DNA from 4 places in the Nocardioides nitrophenolicus genome. Region 1 is predicted to be linked to each of the others. Evidence: predicted binding sites of a transcription regulator. Region 1 holds the regulator's gene; each other region holds the start of a gene.
The links. Region 1 encodes LexA, which represses DNA repair genes until DNA is damaged. Its sites were predicted from a motif close to TCGAACANNTGTTCGA; they were not measured.
Positions count from the first base shown of each region.

Region 1 (5,927 bases):
GACCGTCTTGGAGATGGCGCCGGACAGGAACGGCTGGCAGGCCGCCATCATCAGCACGTGGCCCATCGGCTTGAGCGAGCGCTCGCCCATGGCGGTGTCGAAGATCTCGTAGTGCTCCGGCTTGAGGCCGGGGGCGTCGACGACGTGACCGTGCTCGCCGATGTAGGCGACGATCGCCTCGATCTTCTCCTCGTCGTAGCCGAGCTTCTTCAGCGCCCGCGGGATGGTCTGGTTGACGATCTGCAGCGAGCCGCCGCCGACGAGCTTCTTGAACTTCACCAGGGAGAAGTCGGGCTCGATGCCGGTGGTGTCGCAGTCCATCATGAAGCCGATGGTGCCGGTCGGCGCGAGGACCGAGGCCTGGGCGTTGCGGTAGCCGTTGGTCTTGCCGAGCTCGACGACCTTGGCCCACTCCTCGGTGGCCAGCTTGTGGACCTCGGCGTCGGCGATGTGCAGGGTGCGCACGTCGTCGTTGGCCGCCTGGTGCTTGCGCATCACCCGCTGGTGGGCCTCGGCGTTGCGGGCGTAGCCGTTGTAGGGGCCCACGATCGCGGCGAGCTCGGCCGAGCGGCGGTACGACGTGCCGGTCATCAGCGAGGTGACGGTGGCGGCCATCGCCCGGCCACCCTCGGAGTCGTAGCCGAGGCCCATCGCCATGAGCAGCGCGCCGAGGTTGGCGTAGCCGATGCCGAGCTGGCGGTAGTTGCGGGTGGTCTCGCCGATCGGCTCGGTCGGGAAGTCGGCGAAGCAGATCGAGATGTCCATCGCGGTGATGATCAGCTCGACGGCCTTGGCGAACAGCGGCGCGTCGAAGGTGTCGTCGTCGCGCAGGAACTTGAGCAGGTTGAGCGAGGCCAGGTTGCACGAGGAGTTGTCGAGCGACATGTACTCCGAGCACGGGTTGGACGCGGTGATCCGGCCGGTCTCGGGGTTGGTGTGCCAGTCGTTGATCGTGTCGTCGTACTGCAGGCCCGGGTCGGCGCAGGCCCACGCGGCCTCGCTGATCTTGCGGAACAGGGCGCGGGCGTCGACGGTCTCGATGACCTCGCCGGTCATCCGGGAGCGCAGGCCGAACTCGCCGCCGTTCTCGACGGCGCGCATGAACTCGTCGTTGACCCGCACCGAGTTGTTGGCGTTCTGGTACTGGACCGACGTGATGTCCTTGCCGCCGAGGTCCATGTCGTAGCCGGCGTCGCGCAGCGCGCGGATCTTGTCCTCCTCGCGCCACTTGGTCTCGACGAACTCCTCGATGTCGGGGTGGTCGACGTCGAGGACGACCATCTTGGCCGCACGGCGCGTGGCGCCACCCGACTTGATCGTGCCGGCCGAGGCGTCGGCTCCGCGCATGAAGGAGACCGGGCCGGAGGCGGTGCCGCCGCTGCTGAGGAGCTCCTTGGAGGAGCGGATCCGGGAGAGGTTCAGACCGGCGCCGGAGCCGCCCTTGAAGATGAAGCCCTCCTCCTTGTACCAGTTGAGGATCGAGTCCATCGAGTCGTCAACCGAGAGGATGAAGCACGCCGAGACCTGCTGGGGAGCGGTGGTGCCGACGTTGAACCAGACCGGGGAGTTGAAGGAGAAGTACTGGTGGGCGAGCAGCCAGGTCAGCTCGTGCTCGAAGACCTCCGCGTCCGCCGCGCTCGCGAAGTAGCCGTGCTCCTTGCCCGCCTTGACGTAGGTCGACACCACCCGGTCGATGAGCTGCTTGAGGCCACGCTCCCGCTCGGGCGTGCCGACGGCGCCACGGAAGTACTTGGTGGTGACGATGGTGGAGGCGTTGAGCGACCAGAAGTCGGGGAACTCGACCCCGAGCTGCTCGAAGACGGTCTCGCCGGTCTTCCAGTTGGTCTGGACGACGTCGCGCCGCTCCCAGGTGATCTCGTCGTACGGGTGCACCCCCTCGGTGCTGAAGACCCGCTGGATCTTCAGTCCGTTCGTGGGGTAGCTGGCCGTCTCGCTGGGCGTCTGGCTGCGGGCCGTCTCGGTCATGGCTCTCCTGGTCTCCTCTGTCGGCGTGTCTGTCGGCGGTCTGTCGCGGGCGGTGCGTGTGGGCGGAGCGTCGGCGATGCGGCGGGAGCCGCGCGGGCTCCCGCGGAACGGGGAAGGTGGTGGCCCGGCAGGCAGCTTCCCCACTACCTGCCGGGCGTCTGTGGTCAGCCCGTCGCGGCGGGCTGGGCTCCCTCGGACTGGAGCTGGCGCTCGGCCCGCATCAGGGAGATCTCGTTCTCGAAGTCGGCGGCCGAGTCGAAGCCGCGGTAGACGGAGGCGAAGCGGAGGTAGGCGACCTCGTCGAGACGGCGCAGCGGCGAGAGGATCGCCAGGCCCACCTCGTGGGCCGCGATCTCGGGGCTGCCGGCCAGCCGGAGCTGGTCCTCGACCTCCTGGCCCAGCCGGGCCAGGTCGTCCTCGTCCACCGGGCGACCCTTGCAGGCCTTGCGGACACCGGCGACGGCCTTCTCGCGGGTGAACGGCTCGGTCGCGCCGGAGCGCTTGAGCACGGTCAGCTGCATGGCCTCGACGGTCGTGAACCGCTTCTCACAGCTCGGCGACTGGCAGACCCGGCGACGCCGGATCGAGCAGCCGTCGTCGGAGACGCGGGAGTCGAGGACCTTGGTGTCGTGGTGCTTGCAGTACGGACAGTGCATGGGTCCCCTCCTTCCCGAGCCTACGACCTGTGGACAAGCCCCAGCCTGTGGAAAAGTCGGGGCGATCTGTGCGTTTCCACTCTTGTCCTGTGGGTGACGAAGGGTCGCCTTGTGGACTAGATGTGGAGAACTACATCGTTGTAACTACTAGATGTAGTGGTAACCGTACGCCTCGGCCACCAGTGATGCAAGCGCGGGCCGCGGCGAGTTCGAGAGCGGGTCGCGTCCGACGGCATTTGCGCAGGTCACCCCGCATGACAGCCCCGGCGACGGCTCCGGAACCGGCGTTTCGCGGCCGGCCAAGCGGGGTCGAGGGCGCGTTGGCTGAGCATTCCACCCACCCATCGGCAACAATGACCGCCGTGACGGGTGGCAAGCGGGCTGGCGATCGAGCGAAGGCGACGTTCCGTCCCGCCCTGCTGCTCATCGCCGCGGGCGCCACCGCCTCCGTGGTCGCGTGGGGATATCTCGTCATCGCCGCGATCGACTTCGGCGCGACCGGACGCCACGACGGCAAGACCAGCGCGTGGGTGCTGATGGGCGTCGCGTCGCTGGGCGCCATGCTCTGCCTGTTCCTCACCTTCATGCTGGCGATCCGCCTCTCCCGCGCGCTCGGCATGTCCCACCACCACGAGCCGCGGCCCAAGCGGGACCCGGCCACCCCCAAGGGCGGCAAGCGCGCCGCTCGCTGACCGCGCGACGTACGCCGCGGCCACGCGACCCGAGGACGCGCGAGGGGCGGGATCCGGTTCGGTCGGATCCCGCCCCTCGTCTTCCCCAAGGCCAATGCTGGCCGGTCTCCGCTGGGGTCGAGTCAGCGGAGAGCTCGTGGACGGGCGGCGCGGCCGCCCGGGAACCGCTCAGTGCGTCGGGACGCGCAGCTCCTGGCCGACGTAGACCACGCTGCCGTCGAGGGTGTTGAGCTGCTGGATCGTCTGCATCATGTCGCGCACGTCGTCGCCCGAGGTGGCGGCCGCGTCGCTGGCGATGTCCCACAGCGTGTCGCCCGGACCGACCGTCACCAGCTGGACCTGCGGCGCGCCGCCGCCGTCGCGGGTGGCGGCGGAGCCGGCGGCGAGCCAGACCGCGGCCAGGGTGACGGCGACCAGGGCCAGCAGGAACACGACCGCACGGCCGCGCCGGGTCAGCCGGACCTGGCCCCGCGGAGCGGGGCGAGCGGCGACGGGGCGGGCGGCGGTCGCCGAGCGGCGGACCTGGGTGACACGGGGTGCGACGGTGAGGGTGCTCATGGTGATGACCTCCGGGGGAAGGGACGGGGCTGTCTGCAACCAGGGAGGTTGTATCCAGGGGGTCCGACGGAAGGTGTTCGATCAGGCGTTCGATCGAACATGTGTACGAGATTAGATCAGGTGTTCGAAGATTTCCAGCACCGTTCGAAAGTTCGTTCGACCGGCGTGTCGCGACACGCGGTTCGAACAGGTGTTTGAAACCGGCGGGTGGGTTCGGTTAGCGTCGTCACACGGGCCCGGTCGATCCGGGCCACACCACCCGATCCGATCTGGAGGGCGATCCATGGCTGAGCGCAAGGGCACTGAGCGCAAGGACGGCGGGCCGGCCAGCAGCGTCACCGAGCTGCCCGACGGCCCCGCCGACGCGACCGGGCTGACCCCGCGCCAGCAGCGGGTCCTGGCCCACATCAAGGACAGCATCGAGAAGCGGGGCTACCCGCCCAGCATGCGCGAGATCGGCCAGGCGGTCGGGCTCACCAGCACCTCCAGCGTCGCCCACCAGCTGCGCACCCTCGAGGAGAAGGGCTACCTCAAGCGCGACCCCAACCGGCCCCGCGCGCTCGAGGTGTTCCTGCCCGAGGTGATGGCGGCGCGCCGAGCGATGGGCGCCGCCGAGGAGACGACGTACGACGAGACCGGGATCGGCGACGCCGCGCCGGCGCCCGCCAACGTCCCCGTCGTCGGCCGGATCGCGGCCGGTGGCCCGATCCTCGCCGAGGAGCGGGTCGAGGACGTCTTCCCGCTTCCGCGCCAGCTCGTCGGCGACGGCCAGCTGTTCCTGCTCGAGGTCAGCGGCGAGTCGATGATCGAGGCCGCGATCTGCGACGGCGACTACGTCGTCATCCGCCAGCAGCCCACGGCCGAGAACGGCGAGATCGTCGCCGCGATGATCGACGGCGAGGCGACGGTCAAGACCTTCCAGCGCAAGGCAGGTCAGGTCTGGCTGCTCCCCCACAACCCGGCGTTCGAGCCGATCGACGGCACGAACGCGACCATCCTCGGCAAGGTGACGGCGGTGCTCCGGCGGGTGTGAGGTTTGCCCGACCGGCCGGTGACATAGGGTCAGCCATGTCCTGTCGCCCTACCCTAGGCCGGTCCTGATGCCTCGTCGCAGCCACTTCCCCTTCATCGGGCTGCCCCTCCCCCTCCTGCTCAGCGCTCTGCTCGCGGCCCTGCTCGCCGTGCCCTTCCTGGGCGCCGCGGCGCAGGCCGACGACACCGTCCCCGCGCCCCCTGCCGGCGTCGCCGTGCCCGTCGACGTCGACGACACCGCCCAGGAGACCGCCGAGCAGGCGCTCGCGACGGTGCAGGACATCGTGGAGACGGCGCCGACGGGCACCCCCGAGACCGGTGCCGACCTGACCATGGCGCTGCGCGACCTCGCGCTGACCCGCGACGACCTGCCGGCCGGTCTGCAGGACGACGCCGCCCGGCTGCTCGCCCGCCCCGGCACCGGCTACCGGCCGCCGCCGGGCTCGGGTGGCATCGAGTGCACCAACGGCTCCGGGCTCCCCTGCTACACCGCGCCCGAGGCGACCCCCGAGTGCGGCGGCAACATCTGCGTCCACTACGTCGCGAGCTCGTCCGACGCCTCCTCCCAGGCCTGGGCGCAGCAGGTCCGGTCCGTCATGACGAACGTCGCGAGCCGCTACGTCGCCGCGGGCTACCGCACTCCCGTCGGCGACGGGGCCGTGGGCCAGGCCGCCGGCGGCACCGGCAACGGCGCCAACGTCTTCGACGTCTACCTCGCCGACCTCGGCAAGCGCGGCCTCTACGGCTACTGCACGACCGACCAGCGGGTCGCCGGCCACGTGACGGCGGCGGCGTACTGCGTCCTCGACAACGACTACGCCGAGTTCGGCCCGGTCCCCGGCCCGATCGGCAATCTCCAGGTGACCGCGGCCCACGAGTACTTCCACGCGGTGCAGTTCGCCTACGACGTCAACGAGGACACCTGGCTGCTCGAGGCCACGGCCACCTGGGCCGAGGACGAGGTCTACCCGGACATCAACGACAACCGCCAGTACCTCAAGGG
Region 1 is NZ_JAFBBY010000001.1:1,306,191-1,312,117, forward strand. It holds gene JOD66_RS06420 (vitamin B12-dependent ribonucleotide reductase) at 1-1,986, opposite strand, end outside; gene nrdR (transcriptional regulator NrdR) at 2,151-2,642, opposite strand; gene JOD66_RS06430 (hypothetical protein) at 3,005-3,334, shown strand; gene JOD66_RS06435 (LysM peptidoglycan-binding domain-containing protein) at 3,503-3,892, opposite strand; gene lexA (transcriptional repressor LexA) at 4,176-4,925, shown strand; gene JOD66_RS06445 (MXAN_6640 family putative metalloprotease) at 4,993-5,927, shown strand, end outside.

Region 2 (5,927 bases), 150 kb from region 1:
ACGCCCTGACCGCTCAGGTGCGGGAACCGCGCGTGGACGGCGGGCCCGTGCGGGTCCGCGCCCATCCGGGCCGAGCCCATCGGCACCCGGCTCATCGACTCGATGCCGCCGGCGACGACGATGTCGTGCACCCCGGCGCGGACCGCCTGCGCGGCGAACTCGAGGGCCTGCTGACCCGAGCCGCACTTGCGCTCGATCGTCACCGACGGCACGTGCACGGGATAGCCGGACGCGAGCCAGGCCTGGCGGCCCGGCGTGGCCGACTGCTCGCCGGCCTGGCTCACGCAGCCGACCATGAAGTCCTCGACGGTGCCGGGATCGATGCCGGTACGCCGGACCAGGCCCTGCAGTGCCGCCGCGAGGAGGTCCACGGCGTGGACCTCGGACAGTGCGCCGCCCGGCTTGCCCCTGCCCATGGGGGTGCGGACCGCGTCGACGATGACGGCATCGGTCATGGGAACCTCCGAGTCTCATTGATGATCATCATTATCCTATCGTGGTCGGGCTCTTGCGGGAAGACGGAAATCTCGTGTAATCATGATCACAGATCCAGCGACGGGGCCCCGCGCCCGTCGCGACCGCGAGGAGGCGTCATGTCCCAGCCCGCCCAGCCGGCCACGGAGCTCGGCACCCAGAACCTCGAGAAGCTCGCCGGCACCCAGCTCGACCTGAGCGACCGGGTGGAGCTGCTCGACACCCAGACGGAGTGCACCTTCGTCTACGTCAACGACCAGGGCTGGCCGTGCGGCGTCGTGATGAGCTACATCAACGTCGACGGCACCTTCTGGCTGACCGCGGTCGAGGGCCGCGGCCACGTCCGGGCGCTGGCCGCCGACCAGCGGGTCTCGATCGTCGTCTCCAGCACCGGCAGCGGGCTCGAGGGACGCCGGATGCTGTCGGTGCGCGGGCAGGTCACCGTCCACCGCGACCGGGAGACCGTCGACTGGTTCCTGGACCGGTTCACCCGCGCTCTCCAGCCGGCCGACCCGGACTCCTGGCGCGCCCTGCTCGACAGCCCCCAGCGGGTGGTCTTCGAGGTGCGCCCGGTCGGCATCACCGCCAGCCACGACCAGCGCAAGATCCCCGGCAACGGCCGGGGCATGGCCAAGGGCGCCGACGTCGGGCGCGCGAAGGGCGAGGCCGTCTCGTCCTCCACGAGCGCGGGAGCCTGAGCGTGGCCCGGCACCTGATGGTCGTCCTCTCGAACGCCAGGCCGGACCGCGAGGACGAGTTCAACCGCTGGTACGACGCCCACCTGGTCGACACCATCGACAAGCTCGACGGCTTCGCGACCGGGCAGCGGTTCGAGCGGGCCGCACTGCCGGACGCGCCGGAGATGCCGTACCGCTATCTCGCCGTCTACGAGGTCGAGGAGGACCGGCTGGAGGATGCCTACGCCGGCTTCCTGCACGGTCGCCGGGACCGGGCCGAGGCCGCCGCGACCGGGCGGGAGCCGCTGGTGTCGGTCTCCGACAGCCTCGACCCCTCCACCTTCCTGGTCGGCTTCTTCAGTGCGACCGGGGAGGCCCAGGTGTCGCGGCGACTCCTCGGGAGCGACCGATGAGCCCCCGGGGCGTCGGGCCCCGGCTCGCCGACCGGGTGGCGGCCGTGGTCGGCGGCGGCTCCGGCATGGGCCGGGCGGTGTCGCTCCGGCTCGCGGCCGAGGGCGCACACGTCTACGTGGCCGACCTGTCCGTGGAGGCGGCCGACGCCGTGGCCGGCGACATCGTGGCCGCCGGGGGAGCGGCCACGGGCGTCGGGCTCGACGCCACCGACAACGACGCGCTGCGCGCGTTCTACGCGCGGATCGAGACCGAGCACGGCCGGCTGCACGTGCTGCACAACCAGGTCGGCATGCCCGGCGCCGGCGGCATCGACGTCACCGAGGACGACTTCCAGCGCTCGATCGACGTCAACGTCAAGAGCGCCTTCTTCGTCGCCTCGCTCGGCTACGACCTGGTCAAGAGAGCCGGTGGCACGGGGTCGATCACGATGACCGCCTCGACCGCCGCCCTGATCGGCTCGCCCTTCAGCCCGCTCTACTCGCTGTGCAAGGGCGCGCTCACGGCGTACACCCGCGCGCTCGCGCTGGTGGGCGGTCCGGAGGGAGTGCGGGTCAACTGCATCTGCCCGGGGCCGGTCGACACGCCCATGCTGCCGACCTTCTTCGGGCGCGATCCCGGCGCCGACGTCGCCGACCTGATGGGCACCTTCATCTCGCTCATCCCCCTGGGGAGGGCCGCCAGTCCCGACGAGATCGCCGGGGTCGTCGCCTTCCTCGCCAGTGACGACGCCGGCTTCGTGACCGGCGTGACCATCCCGATCGACGGAGGACAGACCGCGAAATGACCACCACCGACCTGACCGACGACCTCGGAGTGCTCGGCGCCCGCAGCGCCCGGGTGTACTTCCGCTATGCCCGCGCGGTCGACGAGGGCGACCTCGACACCCTGCGCGCGCTGGTCACCGACGACATCAAGATCACCCGGGGCGACCACCCGACCGAGGACGGCGTCGAGGCATTCCTCGACGTGTACCGGGCACACAACGCCCTCGGCATCCCGGTCTGCAAGCACGTCGTCACCAATGTGCTCGCCGAGCGCGACGGCGACGACGTCGTGACCCATGCCTACTTCGAGGCCACCATGCTCGAGGAGGAGGGCACCCGCGTGATCATCGGGGTGTACGACGACGTCCACCGCGAGGTCGACGGGGAGCTCAAGCTCGCCCACAAGCGGATCCGGGTGCAGCGGACCCTGCACCTGCCGCCCGCCGGCGCCACGCACGTGCACGTCGGCAAGTGACCACCCGCCGCGGCGGGCAGGCCACGTCGGCCGGCCCGGCGCGGGGGCGGCCGAACGCGTCGAGCTGTGCCTGCGGCTCGGCGAGCGTGGCGGCCCGAGGCTGCTGGTCGAGTCGGGAGGACAGGGTCTGGTGGAACCGCCTCTTCCCGCGAGCTGTGGGCGCGCCGTGCCACCGCCCAGGCCACGGAGGTGTCACCGCTGTCCTGAGACATGACCCGCGCCGGCCACGGGCTCGCGCCCTGTTCGAACATATGTTCGACTTCCGTGGTAGGGTCGACGTACGTCGAATCTCGGGAAGGCCGCTCCATGTCCGTCACGCCACTGTCCGTCCAGCCGTTGCTGGCCGCGGTGGCCGAGGCGCGCGCCGCGCTGGCCCGGGTCGGGGATCTGCAGCCGCTGTACCTGTCGACCGCCGAGAAGGAACGGCTGCTCCTGGAGGCGAGCGCGCTGGCCGCCCAGGTCGAGGAGCTGCGGCTGCGGGCTCTGGGTGATGCGGGTGACGTCGCTGCCGTGCACGGTGCTCGTGACGCGGGGGTGTGGCTGGCTCATGCCGCCCACCTGGATCCCGTCGCCACGCGGGCCGATCTGAAGCTGGCCCGCGCCTTGGGCGAACGGCCGGCCGTGGCGGCGGGGATGCGGACCGGGGCGGTGAATCCCGCGCAGGCGCGGGTGATCGCGGCCGCGGTGGCGGACCTGCCCGCCGCGCTCGGGCCCGAGGTCCGGGCCGACGCCGAGGCCCGGCTGGTGGCATACGCCGGCGAGTTCGGTCCGGTCGAGCTGCGCCGGCTGGGGCGGCGGATCCTCGACGTGGTGGCTCCCGAGATCGCCGAGGGAGAGCTCGCCCGCAGGCTCGAGGCCGAAGAGACGGCTGCCCGTGAGCGGGCGTCGTTGACCTTCCGTGACCTCGGCGACGGAAGGTCCCGGTTCTCCGGTGTGCTGCCCAGGGCTGGGGTGGAGCGGCTCAAGGGCTACCTCGACGCCTTCGCCAACCCCGCCCGCCCCGACCCCGCCGGCCCCGGCGACGATCCGAACCGTGAGGCGAATCCCGACCTCGCGCGAACGCCGTTACGCCGCCGCCGGGCCTGGGTGTTCCTCGAGCTGCTCGAGCCGCTCGACCCCGACCGGCTGCCCGAACACGGTGGCGACGCGACCCAGGTCAGTGTCACGGTCGGGCTGGCGGAGCTGCGGGCCGACCTGGCCGCCGCCGGCGTCCTTGCCGACGACGGCGACCAGGCCATCTCGGCCAGCGAGGCCCGGCGCCTGGCGTGTCAGGCCCGGATCATCCCGGTCGTTCTCGACGGGCGCAGTCGTCCGCTCGACCTGGGGCGTTCCGCGCGGCTGTTCCGACCCGCTCAGCGGGTCGCGGCCCGGCTGCGCGACCACACCTGCCGCGCCGAGGGCTGCGCCGTCCCCGCTCGTTGGTGCCATCTCCACCACGAGGACCCCTGGTCCCGGGGTGGATCGACCGACCTCGATCGAGCCGTGACCCTGTGCGGGTTCCACCACCACCGCATCCACGACCACCGCTACACCCACCAAAGCATGGCCAGCGGCGAGATCCGCTTCCACCGACGGCCCTGAAGCTCACCCCCGGTAGGTCGACCAGGTCGGCAGCGTCTCCGGGAAGTCCCCCTCGACCGGAGCCGTCCCGGGCAGCCGGATCCGTCGTGCGTCCGCGAACCCGGTCGGCATCTGCTCGACCGGCAGGTTGTACATGAACCGCAGCTCCCGCGCGGCGAACACCCAGCGCCCGGTGTCGAGGCGCAGGTAGCTGTCGTCGTAGCGGTAGGCGGCCATCAGCAGCTGGTTCCCGAGGGCGAGCTCGGCCTGGCCGGTGAGCAGGCCGGTCGCGGTGCCGGCCTCGGTGTCGACGTCGATGACGTGGGAGTTCGGGATGTGCAGGGTCGTCACGTACCGGTCCATCATCCCGGCGTAGAACTCCCGCAGCACCGCGTGCCCGGCGTACGTCGTGCCGGCGCGGGTGAACGAGCCGTCGTCGGCGAAGCAGCGCACGACGGTGGCCAGGTCGTGGTCGTCGACGGCGATCGAGTAGAGCGCGCCGAGGGCGCGGATCGCGTCCTTGTCGGCCAGCTCGCGCAGCGCTCGCCGGGTGCTCGTCTCGTCGGTGGCGAGGATGGTCGTGGTCGTGTCGTCGAGGTTCACGGGGGCCCTTCCGGTATCTAGGCGGATCATTGTCAGAATAGGCGAAAGAGTGTTAGCGTCGCCACACCCCGTTCGGGGCTCGACGATCTCAGGAGGAGCCATGACCGCGCCCGCCCAGGAGCTGGACCCGCGACCGAGCGCTGCCGGCCCGGACGCCCGGGGCGTGGTCGTCACCGGGGGTGCCCGCGGGCTCGGCAAGGGCATCGTGGAGGTGCTCGCGGCCGCGGGCCACGCCGTGGTCGCGGTGGACCTCAGCCCCGACGTCGAGGGCCTGGTGACCGGGCTCGGCGACGGGCACGGCTCGGTGGTGGGCGACGTGTGCGACCCGGCGGTGATCGACCGGGCCTGCCGGCTCGCGGCCGAGGCCGGCGACGGCCTGCGCGCGGCGGTCTTCAACGCCGGCGTGATCTCGCCCGGGCCGACCGAGGGCTACCCGCTCGACGAGTGGGACCGGGTCATCGGCGTCAACCTGCGCGGCACCTTCATCGGCGCGCAGGCCGCCCGCCCCTATCTCGGCGAGGGCGGCAGCATGGTCATGCTGAGCTCGATCTGCGCCTCGCAGGGCTTCGGCGCGCGGGCGTCGTACTGCGCGTCCAAGTCCGGCGTCGACGGCCTGGTCCGCTCGCTCTCGACCGAGTGGGCGCCGCAGGGCGTCCGGGTCAACGGGATCGCGCCCGGCACCATCGAGACCGAGATGCAGCAGTCGATGATCGCCAGCGGCCGGGTGTCGGTCGCCGGCTATCTCGAGCGGATCCCGATGAACAAGGTCGGCGCGCCCTCCGACATCGGCAATGCCGCCGCCTTCCTCATCTCCCCGCAGGCCCGCTACATCTCGGGCGTGGTGCTGCCGGTCGACGGCGGCTGGGCGGCCGCGGGGCTGCCGGCCCAGGTCTGAGACGACCGCCCCACCCGACAACCCACCTCGTTCGTCGCCCGAGCGGTCTCGTCCGGGCTCCCGTT
Region 2 is NZ_JAFBBY010000001.1:1,458,394-1,464,320, reverse strand. It holds gene JOD66_RS07270 (thiolase family protein) at 1-455, opposite strand, end outside; gene JOD66_RS07265 (pyridoxamine 5'-phosphate oxidase family protein) at 594-1,172, shown strand; gene JOD66_RS07260 (hypothetical protein) at 1,175-1,564, shown strand; gene JOD66_RS07255 (SDR family NAD(P)-dependent oxidoreductase) at 1,561-2,349, shown strand; gene JOD66_RS07250 (nuclear transport factor 2 family protein) at 2,346-2,804, shown strand; gene JOD66_RS07245 (HNH endonuclease signature motif containing protein) at 3,111-4,385, shown strand; gene JOD66_RS07240 (nuclear transport factor 2 family protein) at 4,389-4,967, opposite strand; gene JOD66_RS07235 (SDR family NAD(P)-dependent oxidoreductase) at 5,068-5,862, shown strand.
Region 2: JOD66_RS07245 (HNH endonuclease signature motif containing protein) is a predicted target of LexA. The motif match lies at 3,048-3,063, and genes of this name have one in related genera.

Region 3 (5,927 bases), 2.4 Mb from region 1:
TGACGACCACGTGGTCGAGGTCGCCACCCTGCAGCGTGATGCTGTCGACCCAGCCCCAAACGAGCCGCCGTCGCTTCGCCTTCTGCAGCTCTGACCGCGTGTTGTCCTCGCCCCATGCACCCCTGAGCTGCCATATCGCCGCAGCCTCGTGCGCCATGAATGCCGAGTTGACGAGGTGCAGAGCCGCAGCGACAAGCCCGGCATGGAGGAGTCCGATGACGTACCACCGGACGGGTAGGTCGCTGGTTGCTAGGGGCACTGAGATCAGTGCCGCCGCGAGGACGAACCCCGCCAAGAGGAACGCGACGATGCCGAGATTGCGGCGCAGCCATCGGCGCCGCAGCCTCTTCAGTTCTCGTCGCGGGAACGGCTGGAACGAGCGCATCTGACCTCCTCGGCCTTTCGATCATGGAACCCGATGCGCTTACTGCTCGTCCGGAGAATTGGTCAGGACGGCGGCGCTTGATGCCGACGCGCGGCCGTATCGGCGGCGACTCGATGCTCGGCGCACAGCACCTCGACCAAACCACGGATCGCCCTCCTCTCGCCAGGTTCCCCGCAGACCTCACGGGGCTCTGGCCGCTACCAGCACGGGCAATGGCGGCGGTAAGACGCACCTCTGGGGAGCGCGCGATCAGCCGCTGCATTTCCGGGCACCACTTTGGCGGAGTACGTGACGACGCTAAATCCCGCGACGACCAGTCCGGATCACAGGAGAATGGACGAATGCGCGACGTACTCGACCACGATGAGATCACTAAGCTGCTGAGCCGAATCATGCGCGGCTCCAGGCGGGTAGAGCGCTCCTCTGACGATTGGTTGGCCCCCATCGGCATGCCGCGCTTCAAGGGACCCGGCGGTTCGGGGGAGCCGGTCTTGTTTAGCATCGATCGCGACTTCGACATTGAGTTCGACCAATCCGCCCAGGAGACCACGCGGGTGCTCGCGCTCCTGCTCCAGAGTCAGCTTGCGGCTCCCGAGCAAGCCGACGCCCACTATGTCGAGCGAGAGATAATGTCGGCGATCGGGGAGGTCAAGTCCGGTGCTGCGAAGGACAAAGGGCTTGGTCAGCGACTCGCCGACCGAGTCGCGAAGCGCTTTGCTCGTTCGGTCACGGTTGTGCCTGTGGGTGGCCTCGACTTCCTCGGTGTCGAAGAAGTCGCGAAACTGCGTGACCGGGTTCTGTTAGGCCCGTTCAACGACGCCACCGAGTCAGTATTCGACTCCTTCGCCAAGGAGTTCACTGGGCACTCCTTTCACTTCACCTCTGACGTCTGGTGGACCGAGAACGTTCTCGCGTTCCGCAGTGAACCGGCCCTCTTCGAAGACGGCCCACCAGGCGAGGGCATCGGACTCATCGCTGTCGCCATCGATTCCGTCGACGTCGGCGCCGGTATCCGGGCCATGGAACTGGTTGAAGCCCTGCTGGGTGCCATGTGGATCATCGATCAATGGCCAGAGCCCTTCGCGTCGGCGCCGCCGTGGATCCTTGGCACGCCATCCACCACTGAGTACCCCCGTGAGCCGACTTCGCATGAGGACGGCTCCCTGCCGGTCAGCCTCATCCAGGTGAGCACCAGGGCGACTCGCGTCGACGCCATTGATTTCGACACCCCACAGCCTCACGTCGACGTGGCTGCGGTGCTTGCGCAGCCCACCACCCTCGTGGATCTCGTTGCTCGCGCCGAGGCTCCGGTCGCCGAGCAAGGACTAGCCCGCAGGCTGGCCGCAGCATGCCGCCTCGCACGCCTAGCCGGCCAGGACTCCGCTCGGGATGTCGAGATCCTTCACCTTGTGGTCGCCCTAGAGGCGCTTGTCAGCGACCACGCGACCGGGCCTGGGGTCACGGCGCGTTTCGTCAAGCGCGTTCTCGCCCTCCTCCCGGCCGACCGACGCGACGCCGCGGCTTTGGAGGCGCTTTACAACCTGCGCAGCGAGGTCGGTCACCAAGGCTTCAGCGCCGACTCTCGCACGAGGGTTTCCAAAGCTGCAGCGTTCGGTCAGAACACGCTCTATCGCTGCATACTCGCCTTCGCGGAACTGGTAGATCGTCACCAGTTCCGGTCTGAGTCGGACCTCTTGGCATGGCTTGACCGCACCGCGCCGGACGCCAAGGACCCGTTCGCCTGATCCCGGATCGACAGACCGCACTAGTCGCCACGGCGATGCAGATCTGAGGCGCGACATGTGCGAGTCGGCCCCCTCGTGATGATTCTCGAGCAGCTCAGTCTGTTCGACACTACTCACGAGGGACGGTCATCCGGATGAGTGCGTTCAAGTGCGCACCGAAAGGCGGCGAACTGACCGGATCTAGGTCGATGCGGAGGGGTGACTGCTGGCTGCACGTACCGTTGGCCCGTGGTCAGTCGAGTACGTCGTCAGCACGTCATCTCGCAGTTCTACCTGAAGGGGTTTGCCAACGAGTCGTCCCGGATCAAGCGCATCGAGCTGCCTGGAGACGAGCCGATCGTCCTTGCTACTTCAGATGCGTCGGTCATCAAGGACTTCTACACGGTCGAGCTACTAGATGGGACTCCCTCGGACATGTTCGAGGAGTTCTTCGGCACCTTCGAGGGACCGGCCGCGACGGCTTTGCGTGCTGTAGGTCATGGGACCTGGCCGCTTCAGCCGGTTGATCGTGAGGCGCTGGCGGCATGGGTTGCACTGCAATATCTCCGCGGCGAGGAGATCCGTCACGGCCAGACTGCGTTGGACGCCTTCCACATTCGGATTCTCGTGGGGACCTCTGGCAAGGAGTCGTTGCGGCGCCTGATCGAAACCCGTGAGGGGGTGAGGCTAAGTGAGGAGCAACTCGACTGGGAGTGGACGGATCTGACAAAGCCGGGCGGACCCACTCTTGAACCCGACCCCGGGGACCATATGGACTTCCTGCTCCGCACCTTGCCGGGGCTGACTGCGCACCTCATGTCGTGGCACTGGACGCTCCTGAAGTTCGAGGACGTCGCCCTCGGTACCAGTGACCATCCAGTCTCCCTCGTCGCTGGCGACGACCATCCGGCCGGGATGGGCTTGGGCATCATGACCGCCGCTCTGTTCTACATTCCGTTGACCCAGAGCCTTGGGATGACGATCCAGCCGCGAGATCGATTCCCCGCCGCCCTGGGCTTTGTGCCTGACCAAAAACACGTTGCCGACCCCGAGCACGCCAAATCGTTTAACCAGCAGACCGCCTGGAGCGCCCGGCATTACGTCTACTGCCACCCCGACGCGGATCCGTTCGCCGCTCCCGTCGTGTTGCCCTCACCGCGGCGGCATGGTTGGACTGACGCCGGGGCGGATCGCATGATCCGCGAGGAAGGACTCTTCGGCAGACTCTCCGACGAGCAGCTTGCGGCAATGCCGAAGGTGCTGTCCGAAGACGACGGTCCGGAGCGCGAAGGAATGTCGCTAGGCGATCTGACCTGGCCGATCCCGCGCCGACTCGGATCTCGGCCCGAGACCGTTGTGCCTGCGGCGGGAGATGAGAACCTGCCCGGGGGGTGAGGCGCTCCACACGACCGCATCGATGTGACGGTTCGGCTCAGGACGGAGCAAGCCGTCAAGGCGCCGGCGCGGCATGAGGTTGCGTTCTTGGTCGACCTAGTCCGAGTCCAGCACATCGCCAGGCGCGCACGCGTACATGGGGCATCCCTTGGGGGCGAGCGGATCGCGCTAGACCGGTGCCCCATCGCACGCGCCGCTCAGCGAGAGTCCGGGCTCCGGCCGAGCCGCATCCGATTGGCGCCTGGACGGTTGTCGCCGCCAACATCTCGGAAAAAGCCGTTAGCCTGCTGGCTGCGTGAGGCACACTGGCACCGTGTCGAACACGTGTTCGAACAATGGAGGGTGCGGGTGGCCACGAACAGTGCGATCGAGTGGACCGAGGTCACCTGGAACCCGGTCACCGGGTGCGACCGGGTGGCTGCTGGCTGTGACAACTGCTACGCCCTGGCGCTGTCCAAGAGGCTCAAGGCCATGGGTGCCGAGAAGTACCAGAACGACGGGGATCCCCGCACCTCGGGGCCGGGCTTCGGCGTCACAACGCACCCGGGCTCGCTCGAACAGCCCTTCAAGTGGAAGTCGCCGAAGCTCGTGTTCGTGAACTCAATGAGCGACCTGTTCCACGCCAAGGTGCCGATCGCGTTCGTGCGCGAAATCTTCGACGTCATCCGTGAGACACCTCAGCACACGTACCAGGTCCTCACAAAACGAGCGCACAGGATGGCGCGCTTCGCCGACAAACTCGACTGGCCTGACAATCTCTGGATGGGCGTCTCTGTCGAGTCGTTCGATGCCGTCGACCGAATTGACCACCTCCGGGCCACGCCAGCTGCGGTCAGGTTCCTCTCCTGTGAGCCGCTCATCACTGCGCTTCCCAACCTCGACCTCACAGACATCGACTGGGTCATCGCCGGCGGCGAGTCTGGCCCTAACGCCCGAGCGATGGACCCCGAGTGGGTTACGGACATCCGCGACCAGTGCATCAATGCCGACGTCGCCTTCTTCTTCAAGCAGTGGGGCGGGCGCACGCCGAAGGCCAACGGCCGCGAGCTCGAGGGTCGCCTATGGAGCGAGATGCCGACTCTAACTACGATTTGAGTGCGGTCCCGCGGCGGATTACGTGCCCGTGCGGCTTGCTGGCCTTGGTCACGAACTCGACCTCCTCATCCTTAACGAGCTGACGCAGCGCAGCCGAGAACGCGGTCTCCTTGGCTTCGCCGTAAACCTCGCCGAAGATCAGTTCCACGCGCTGCACGACGGGATGATCGGCACCATCCGCGCACAGGGTGCGCAGATTTTTGGTGATCGTGGCGATCGCCTTTGCGTGCTCGCGCTCGAGTTGATCGGCGACGGTGTCGAACAACATGCCCTCAAGTTCATCCTCGTCCGGGCCGATGAAGGTCAGCCACTTCTCTCGCGCTTTGGCAGCCGCCGCGCCGAAGACCCAGAATCCGTGAGGGTTGGCCGTGAGAAAAATGAGGAAGTACACCGGCTGGTGATGCACCTGACGTCGCACCGGCGCAACGGCCCAGGCGAAGTTCGTTCCTGCGGTGAGGCGCTTGGCGTACTCCACCGCAACAGCCTCGGCAGCCGCCTCCCATGTCTTTCCGCCAGACTTAATGTGCGCCTCTAGCGCGACCTCACGCCACCATTCTCCTCCGCAGACAAGATCTGCCTTGGCCACGCCTCCGAGGTCCAGTTGGCCCTTTTTGTACTGCCCGCCGGCGCGGCGAATCAGGTCGGCGTTGAAGTTCATCAAGAACTCGGTGGCCGGCCACCGACCTCGCTTCCGGAGCAGAGGTTCGAGCGTCGTGAACGGCAGGACGGCGCCACACGGGTCGAGGAACATGAAGAGACTGGCGCCAGCCGCGTGCTGGTACACCTCGTCGAGAAAATCCTCGCAGTCGCCGTGCCGCGTCTCGATCTCGATCCCTCTGGCGCGGTACTCGTCGGCCACGCCGTCGAGCTTCTCCCAGTCCGCGTGATTCTGCTCGACGAGGAAGATGTCGATCTGCGTCGTGTTCTTGACCTTCTGGGCGCCGACCATCATGTGCTCGGCCGAGGCGGCCTTGCCGCCATCGAATCGTCCCCGCCCGGCGAACCCATCGAAGAGGACCGACCTCTTGGGATGGAGCTTGCTAGCCGTCATCGTGGCGAACCTGATGGCGTACTGCTCCAGGATCCCGTGCTTGTAGACGGATTGCGGCTTTGGCTGGTCGAGCAGCCCGGCGTCAGTGCCCTTCGACATCGTCTCCCCTTTGCCCAGGCGCCCTCATGGGCGTCGCTGGTGCTCGTCAGGTTAAGGCGAAGGTATGGGGCTCCGCAGACATTCTCGTCGGGTGGCTTTCCAGATGCAGGACACACGCCTACCTCCTCGATGAGAAGTCCGTCGGGGGAGCAATGCAAGCGCTGGGCGCCGGCTTCCG
Region 3 is NZ_JAFBBY010000001.1:3,708,145-3,714,071, reverse strand. It holds gene JOD66_RS18110 (nuclease-related domain-containing protein) at 1-385, opposite strand, end outside; gene JOD66_RS18105 (hypothetical protein) at 727-2,130, shown strand; gene JOD66_RS18100 (DUF4238 domain-containing protein) at 2,359-3,504, shown strand; gene JOD66_RS18095 (DUF5131 family protein) at 3,853-4,599, shown strand; gene tcmP (three-Cys-motif partner protein TcmP) at 4,589-5,749, opposite strand.
Region 3: JOD66_RS18095 (DUF5131 family protein) is a predicted target of LexA. The motif match lies at 3,821-3,836, and genes of this name have one in related genera.

Region 4 (5,927 bases), 4.2 Mb from region 1:
GGATGCTGATCAACACCAGCGAGGAGGAGTGGGACGCCGTCATCCGGGTCCACCTCAAAGGCCACTTCGCCCCGCTCCGGCACGCCGGCGCGTACTGGCGCGCCGAGGCCAAGGAGGGCCGCCAGCGCGCGGCCCGGGTGATCAACACCTCCTCCGGCGCCGGCCTCCAGGGTTCACTCGGCCAGACGACGTACTCCGCCGCGAAGGCGGGCATCGCCGGCATGACCCTGGTCGCGGCCGTCGAGCTGGGCCGGTACGGCGTCACCGTCAACGCGATCGCGCCGGTCGCCAAGACCCGGATGACCGAGGGCGCGTTCGACACCTCGGCCATGGCGCTGCCCGAGGACAACTCGCCCGTCGTGGCCTGGCTCGCCTCCGAGGAGGCCGGCGACGTCACCGGCCGGGTGATCGAGATCGACGGATCGGTCATCACCGTCGAGAACGGGTGGTCGCACGGCCCCGCGCGCGACAACGGCGCCCGGTGGGAGGCCGAGAAGGTCGGTGTCGCCCTGCGTGACCTGCTCGCCGAGGCGCCGACCCCGGAGCCGGTGTACGGGACTGCCTGAGCGCGGTGCTTGCTGACCGGCCGCTCTTGGTTCGCGGGGCGGGTGGTGGTCAGGCCAGTTCGGGATTGGGCAGAGACTGCAGGTGATGGGCTCGAAATGTTGCGGTTTGGTCCCAAACCGCAGTTGAGCTGGCCCGTGGGGTTCGGGGTGTTGTCGAGGTCGGCGTGGTGTGTCGCGCTCCGGGTGGCGAGGTGGTCAGGCCAGCTCGGGATTGGGCAGAGACTGCAGGTGATCGGCTCGAAATGTTGCGGTTTGGTCCCAAACCGCAGTTGAGCTGGCCCGTGGGGTTCGGGGGTGGCGCCGAGGTCGGCGTGGTGTCGCGCTCCGGGTGGCGAGGTGGTCAGGCCAGCTCGGGATTGGGCAGAGACTGCAGGTGATCGGCTCGAAATGTTGCGGTTTGGTCCCAAACCGCAATCACGTTGACCCGGAGGTCGGCGGGAGCGGCGGGGCCACCACTTGCTTTGTTCGAACACTTGTTCGAACATGGTGGGATGAGCGTCCGCCCCCTCGAGATCGACGACCCCCGGTCGGTCGTCGACCAGCTGCGGGGGCGGATCGCTGCCCTCGAGGGTGGTCCGACCCGGCTGGGGGTGCCGGTGCTGCCCCTGCTCGCCGGGCTGGTCCAGCTGCGCACCGGCGGGGTCTACGGCGTCGACTCGGCGACGCTCGGGCTGGCGCTCGCGGCGGGCGCGTCCCAGGCCGGGGAGTGGGTCGGGTTCGCCGGCTGGGACGACTTCGGCGCCGAGGCAGCCCAGCAGCAGGGGATCGTGCTCGGCCGCACGGTCCTGGTGCCCACCCCCGGGGAGCATTGGCTCGAGGTGACCGCCGCGCTGGTCGACGTGCTCAAGGTCGTGGTGCTGCGGCCGCCGGGCGGGGTCGACGCCCGTTCCGCCTCGCTCCTCGAGGCCCGGTTGCGCGCGCGGTCGGCGGTGCTGGTCGTGCAGGGGGAGTGGCCGCGCTGTGAGGCGCGGATCAGTGCCGAGCAGGTCAGCTGGGAGGGGATCGGTCAGGGGCGGGGCCGGCTGCGCGAGCGGCGGACCACCCTCGTCGCCCGGGGCGGCGGGCGGATGCCGATGCGGGCGGAGGTGGTGCTGTGATGCGGACGATGGTGCTCTGGTGCCCCGACTGGTCGGTCACGGCTGGCCTGCTCGAGCTGGCGGACTCCGGCGCCGAGCAGGGGGTGGCGCTGGATGCCGCGGCGCCGGCCGTCGTCCTGGCCAACAACAAGGTGGTGGTGTGCAATGCCGCCGCCCGCGCCGAGGGCGTACGCCGGGGGCACCGGCGCCGCGACGCCCAGGCGCGTTGTCCCGAGGTGGTCCTGCTCGACGCCAACCCCGACCGCGACGCCCGGTGGTTCGAGCCGGTCCTGACGGCGGTGGAGACGGTGCGGCCGGGGGTGGCGCCGTTGCGGCCCGGGCTGCTCGCGGTCCCGGCGCCAGGACGCTACTTCGCCCGCCGTGGGGCCGGTGGCGCGATCGACGGCGAGGAGGCCGCGGCGGCGGTCCTCGCCGAGCATCTCGTCCAGGCCGGGGTGTGGGACAGCCGGTTCGGCGCGGCCGACGACCTCTACACCGCCGAGCGGGCCGCGCGGGAGGCGCCGCCTCAGGCATGTCTCTCGATCGCGCCGGGGTCCTCGGCGGAGTTCCTCCGCGGCCTGCCCGTCACGGTCCTCGCCGACGACGGGCCCGAGGGCGCCGAGCTCGCCGACCTGCTGCGCCGGCTCGGCCTGGTGCTGCTCGCCGACTTCGCCCGGCTCACGGCGAGCGAGGTCGCCAACCGGTTCGGCGGCTACGGCGCCGACGTGTGGCGGCGGGTCCAGGGGCGGGAGGTGACCCGGCTCGCCTCCCGCACTCCTCCTCCCGAGCTCGCCTGCGAGATCGCCTTCGAGCCGCCCCTCGACTCCGCCGAGGCGGTCACGTTCAGCGTCCGCACCACCGCCGAGCGCTTCGTCGCCGGACTGGCCGACCGGCAGCTGGTGGCGACCTCGGTGCGGATCGAGGCGGAGTTCGAGGACGGGGTCTCCGCGCGGACCTGGCTCCATCCCCGCTGCTTCAGCTCCCGCGACCTCGTCGACCGGGTGCACTGGCAGCTCCAGGCCGGGATGGCGTCCTCGGGGCTGCGCAGCCGCAAGGGCACCGGCGAGACGATCACCTCCGCGGTCACCCTGGTCCGCTTCCTGCCCGATGTCGTCGAGCCGGCCGGCGACCATGCCGACGGGCTGTGGGGCGGGGGTGCCGAGGAGCAGGTCGTCCGCGGCGTCGCCCGGGTCCAGGCGATGGTCGGGTACGACGCCGTCCGGGTCCCCGTGCTCCAGGGTGGGCGCGGCGCCGCGGACCGTCAGGCGCTGGTGCCGTGGGGGGAGCGGCCGGTCGGCCTGCGTCCGGTCGAGCGCCCCTGGCCCGGCCGGATCCCCGGCCCCGCCCCGAGCCGGGTCTTCGCCGCCCCGCTCGAGGCCGAGGTGGTCGACGAGGTCGGGGTCGCCGTGGCCGTCACCGCGCGCGGGCTGGTGACCGGCGAGCCGTGGCGGCTGCGGATCGGCCGGCGCTGGTGCCCCGTCGCCTCCTGGGCCGGGCCGTGGCCGGTCGACGAGGGCTGGTGGCTGGCGCCGGGCTCAGCCGGCTCGGGCTCGGGCGCCGAGGCGGGCCGGGCGGCCCGGTTCCAGCTGGTCGGCGTGGACGGCCGGGCCTGGCTGATGTGCTGGCGCTCGCCCGGCAGCTGGGAGGTGGAGGCGGCCTATGACTGAGCCTGGCTGCCTGAGCCTCACAGGTAGTCGCCGGCCGCCGGTGCCGACGGACGCCACCCGCCCTCGCCCGCCTGGGAGAGCAGCGCGGCAGTGGTCACCGCGTCCCGGGTCTCGAGCACCGTGGCCCGGACCAGCTCCTTCAGGTCCGCGCCGGTCGCGCCCTCGGTGGCCCGCGCCACCGCCGTCAGGTCGAGCGGGGCGTCGCACCAGGCGAGATAGCGCCGGAGGATCGCGAGCCGGCCCTCGACGCCCGGCGGCTCCATCCGGATGACCGTGTCGAAGCGGGACGAGCGGCGGGCCGCCTTGTCGATCTTCCGGTGGTCGTTCGTGGACGCGACGACCACGACGCCGCTGCGGTCGGCGAGGCCGCCGTCCATCACGTTGAGGAACTCCCGCAGCCGGTGCGGGTTGGTCTGGCCGCGCTCGCCGGCGATCAGGTCGAGGTCGTCCATCAGGATCAGGCTGGGCGACAGGTCCGCGGCGAGGTCGAAGAGCTCGGTGAGGAAGTGCTCGGTGACGTAGGTGTCGGGCACCAGGACGGTCGTCGTCCCGTGCAGCTCGCGGGCGATCACCGTGCCGAGCTGGGTCTTGCCGGTGCCGGGAGGTCCGACGAGCAGCAGCCCGGTGCTGGTGCCGAGGCCGCGGGCGGCGAGGTCGGGGGCGAGCTCCAGCACCCGGTGCACGCCGCGGTCCACGGTGTGCCACACGGCGGCGTCGAGCTTGAGCAGGTCGCGCGACGCGGCCGGGGGAGTCCAGCGCTCGAGGACCAGCCCCCGGTTGCCGGCGCTCAGCCGATAGGTGCCCTGGCGGTACGGCGAGCCGGTGGTGCGGCAGCGACGCAGGAGCCCGTCGAGCAGGTCGGGCAGCCCGTCCGCGTCCCGAGGACGGCCGATCAGCTCGAGCTCGGTGCCGAACCGGTCGGATGCCAGCCGGACCACGACGGGGACGCCGGCGAGCGTGCCGGCCGGCAGCGACATGGTGACCGAGCTGAAGGCCCGCACGTCGCCGCGTGCACCCGGGACCGTCTCGGACCGCGCGGGCCGGGACGGCGACGCGCCGACATGCTCGGCGCTCCAGCGTGCCCGCGCCTCGAACAGCCAGTGTCCGACGGCGTGGGCGACGGGGTGCTCCGGCGCCTCCCTCAGCACGACCAGGTCGGGGACCGCGACACCGAGCCAGGCGGCGGCATGCTCGTAGGGAGTCGGCTCGGTCTGCTCGCGGCGCTCGAACTCGCGGTCGATCGCGGTGGCGAGCAGCCGCAGGGCGGGGGCGGGCGCCTCGGCGAGGAGCTCGAGGGCGTCGATGTCGGTCATGGTCACCACCTTCGGTTCGATCGGGGACGGGTACGGGGCACAGTCGGCCAGTGTGCGGTGACCTCCGCCCGCCACGCCACTGGATATCCGGACCGCCCGCGACCTACCCTGCTGGAGGGAGGGCGTCACCCTTGGAGGAGTCATGGGACGCACCGGCAAGTCGGCCGACCTGGTCGGGCGCAACCTGCGCGCCCTCCACGGCGCGCTCGAACACAGCGTCACGATCCAGATGGCCCGCCTGCAGGGCCTGATGGACGACCTGGTGGCGCGCGGCTCGCTGACCCGGGCCGAGGCCGACCAGCTGCTCGGCCAGCTCGTCAGCACCGGCCGGGCCTACTCCCAGGCGCTGCTGCAGGTGCTCGACACGGTGCGCCAGCCGGCGCGACTGCCGGTGCCGAAGCTGCCGCTCCCGCCGATCCCCTCGCAGCTGCGGCCCGGCCGGCGGCGCACCGACCTGGCGCCGGTGCCCGCGGCCGACGTGCCGGACAACGTGGAGTCGCTCGTCGTCCCCGACCTCGCCCGTCTCACCATCGCGCAGGTGAAGCCCCGGCTGGCCGCGCTCGGCCCCGACGAGCTGCGGCGGGTCCGCGAGCGCGAGGTGACCGGCAGGAACCGCAAGGGCGTGCTCGCCGAGATCGACCGGCTGCTGAGCTAGTAGCGCTCGGCGGGGGCGAACCCGTCGCCGGTGAGCACCGGTACGACGTCGTCGGCGTCCAGGTCCGCGGCGACCACCACGTCCGCGCCGAAGCCGAGGTCGATCAGCTCCTGCCCGCTCGCGCACTCGTCGAGGGCGCCGGACAGCGTGCCGGCCACCGCCCGGTACGCCGCCAGGGCGTGCCTCGCCTCCGGCGCGAGGAGACCGGCCAGCGAGGCCGGCAGTGCGTCGAGGACGGCGCCGGCGCCCCACAGGTCCTCGACCGCGGGACGCAGCGAGTCGTCCGGCCAGCGCTCGCCGGCGGGGACGACGGCGACGCTCGCTCCCTCCTCGATGCGGTGCACGAGCCACCGGGCGACCGCGGAGCGGTTGCGCAGCGCCGCGCCGACGACCAGGAGGTCCGGGGCGCCGGCGCGCAGCGCCGAGCAGATCGTGGAGCCGTTGGGCGAGGGGAGCACCAGCCGCGCGACCTGTGGTCCGGCGAGGAGGTGCGCCGGCGACAGGCTCGGGGCCGGCTCGGCGAGCAGGCGCGCCTCCAGCCGGCCGACGGCGAGGACGGCGTCGCGTTGGTCGGCGTACTGCTGGGCGCGCTCGTCCCTCCACGCGAAGGGATGGACCAGGGTGCCGCGGGAGACGGCGACCGACAGGCT
Region 4 is NZ_JAFBBY010000001.1:5,500,821-5,506,747, forward strand. It holds gene JOD66_RS26395 (SDR family oxidoreductase) at 1-566, shown strand, start outside; gene imuA' (DnaE2-dependent mutagenesis accessory factor ImuA') at 1,058-1,663, shown strand; gene JOD66_RS26405 (DNA polymerase Y family protein) at 1,663-3,309, shown strand; gene JOD66_RS26410 (ATP-binding protein) at 3,327-4,622, opposite strand; gene JOD66_RS26415 (hypothetical protein) at 4,765-5,277, shown strand; gene JOD66_RS26420 (2-phosphosulfolactate phosphatase) at 5,274-5,927, opposite strand, start outside.
Region 4: imuA' (DnaE2-dependent mutagenesis accessory factor ImuA') is a predicted target of LexA. The motif match lies at 1,032-1,047, and genes of this name have one in related genera.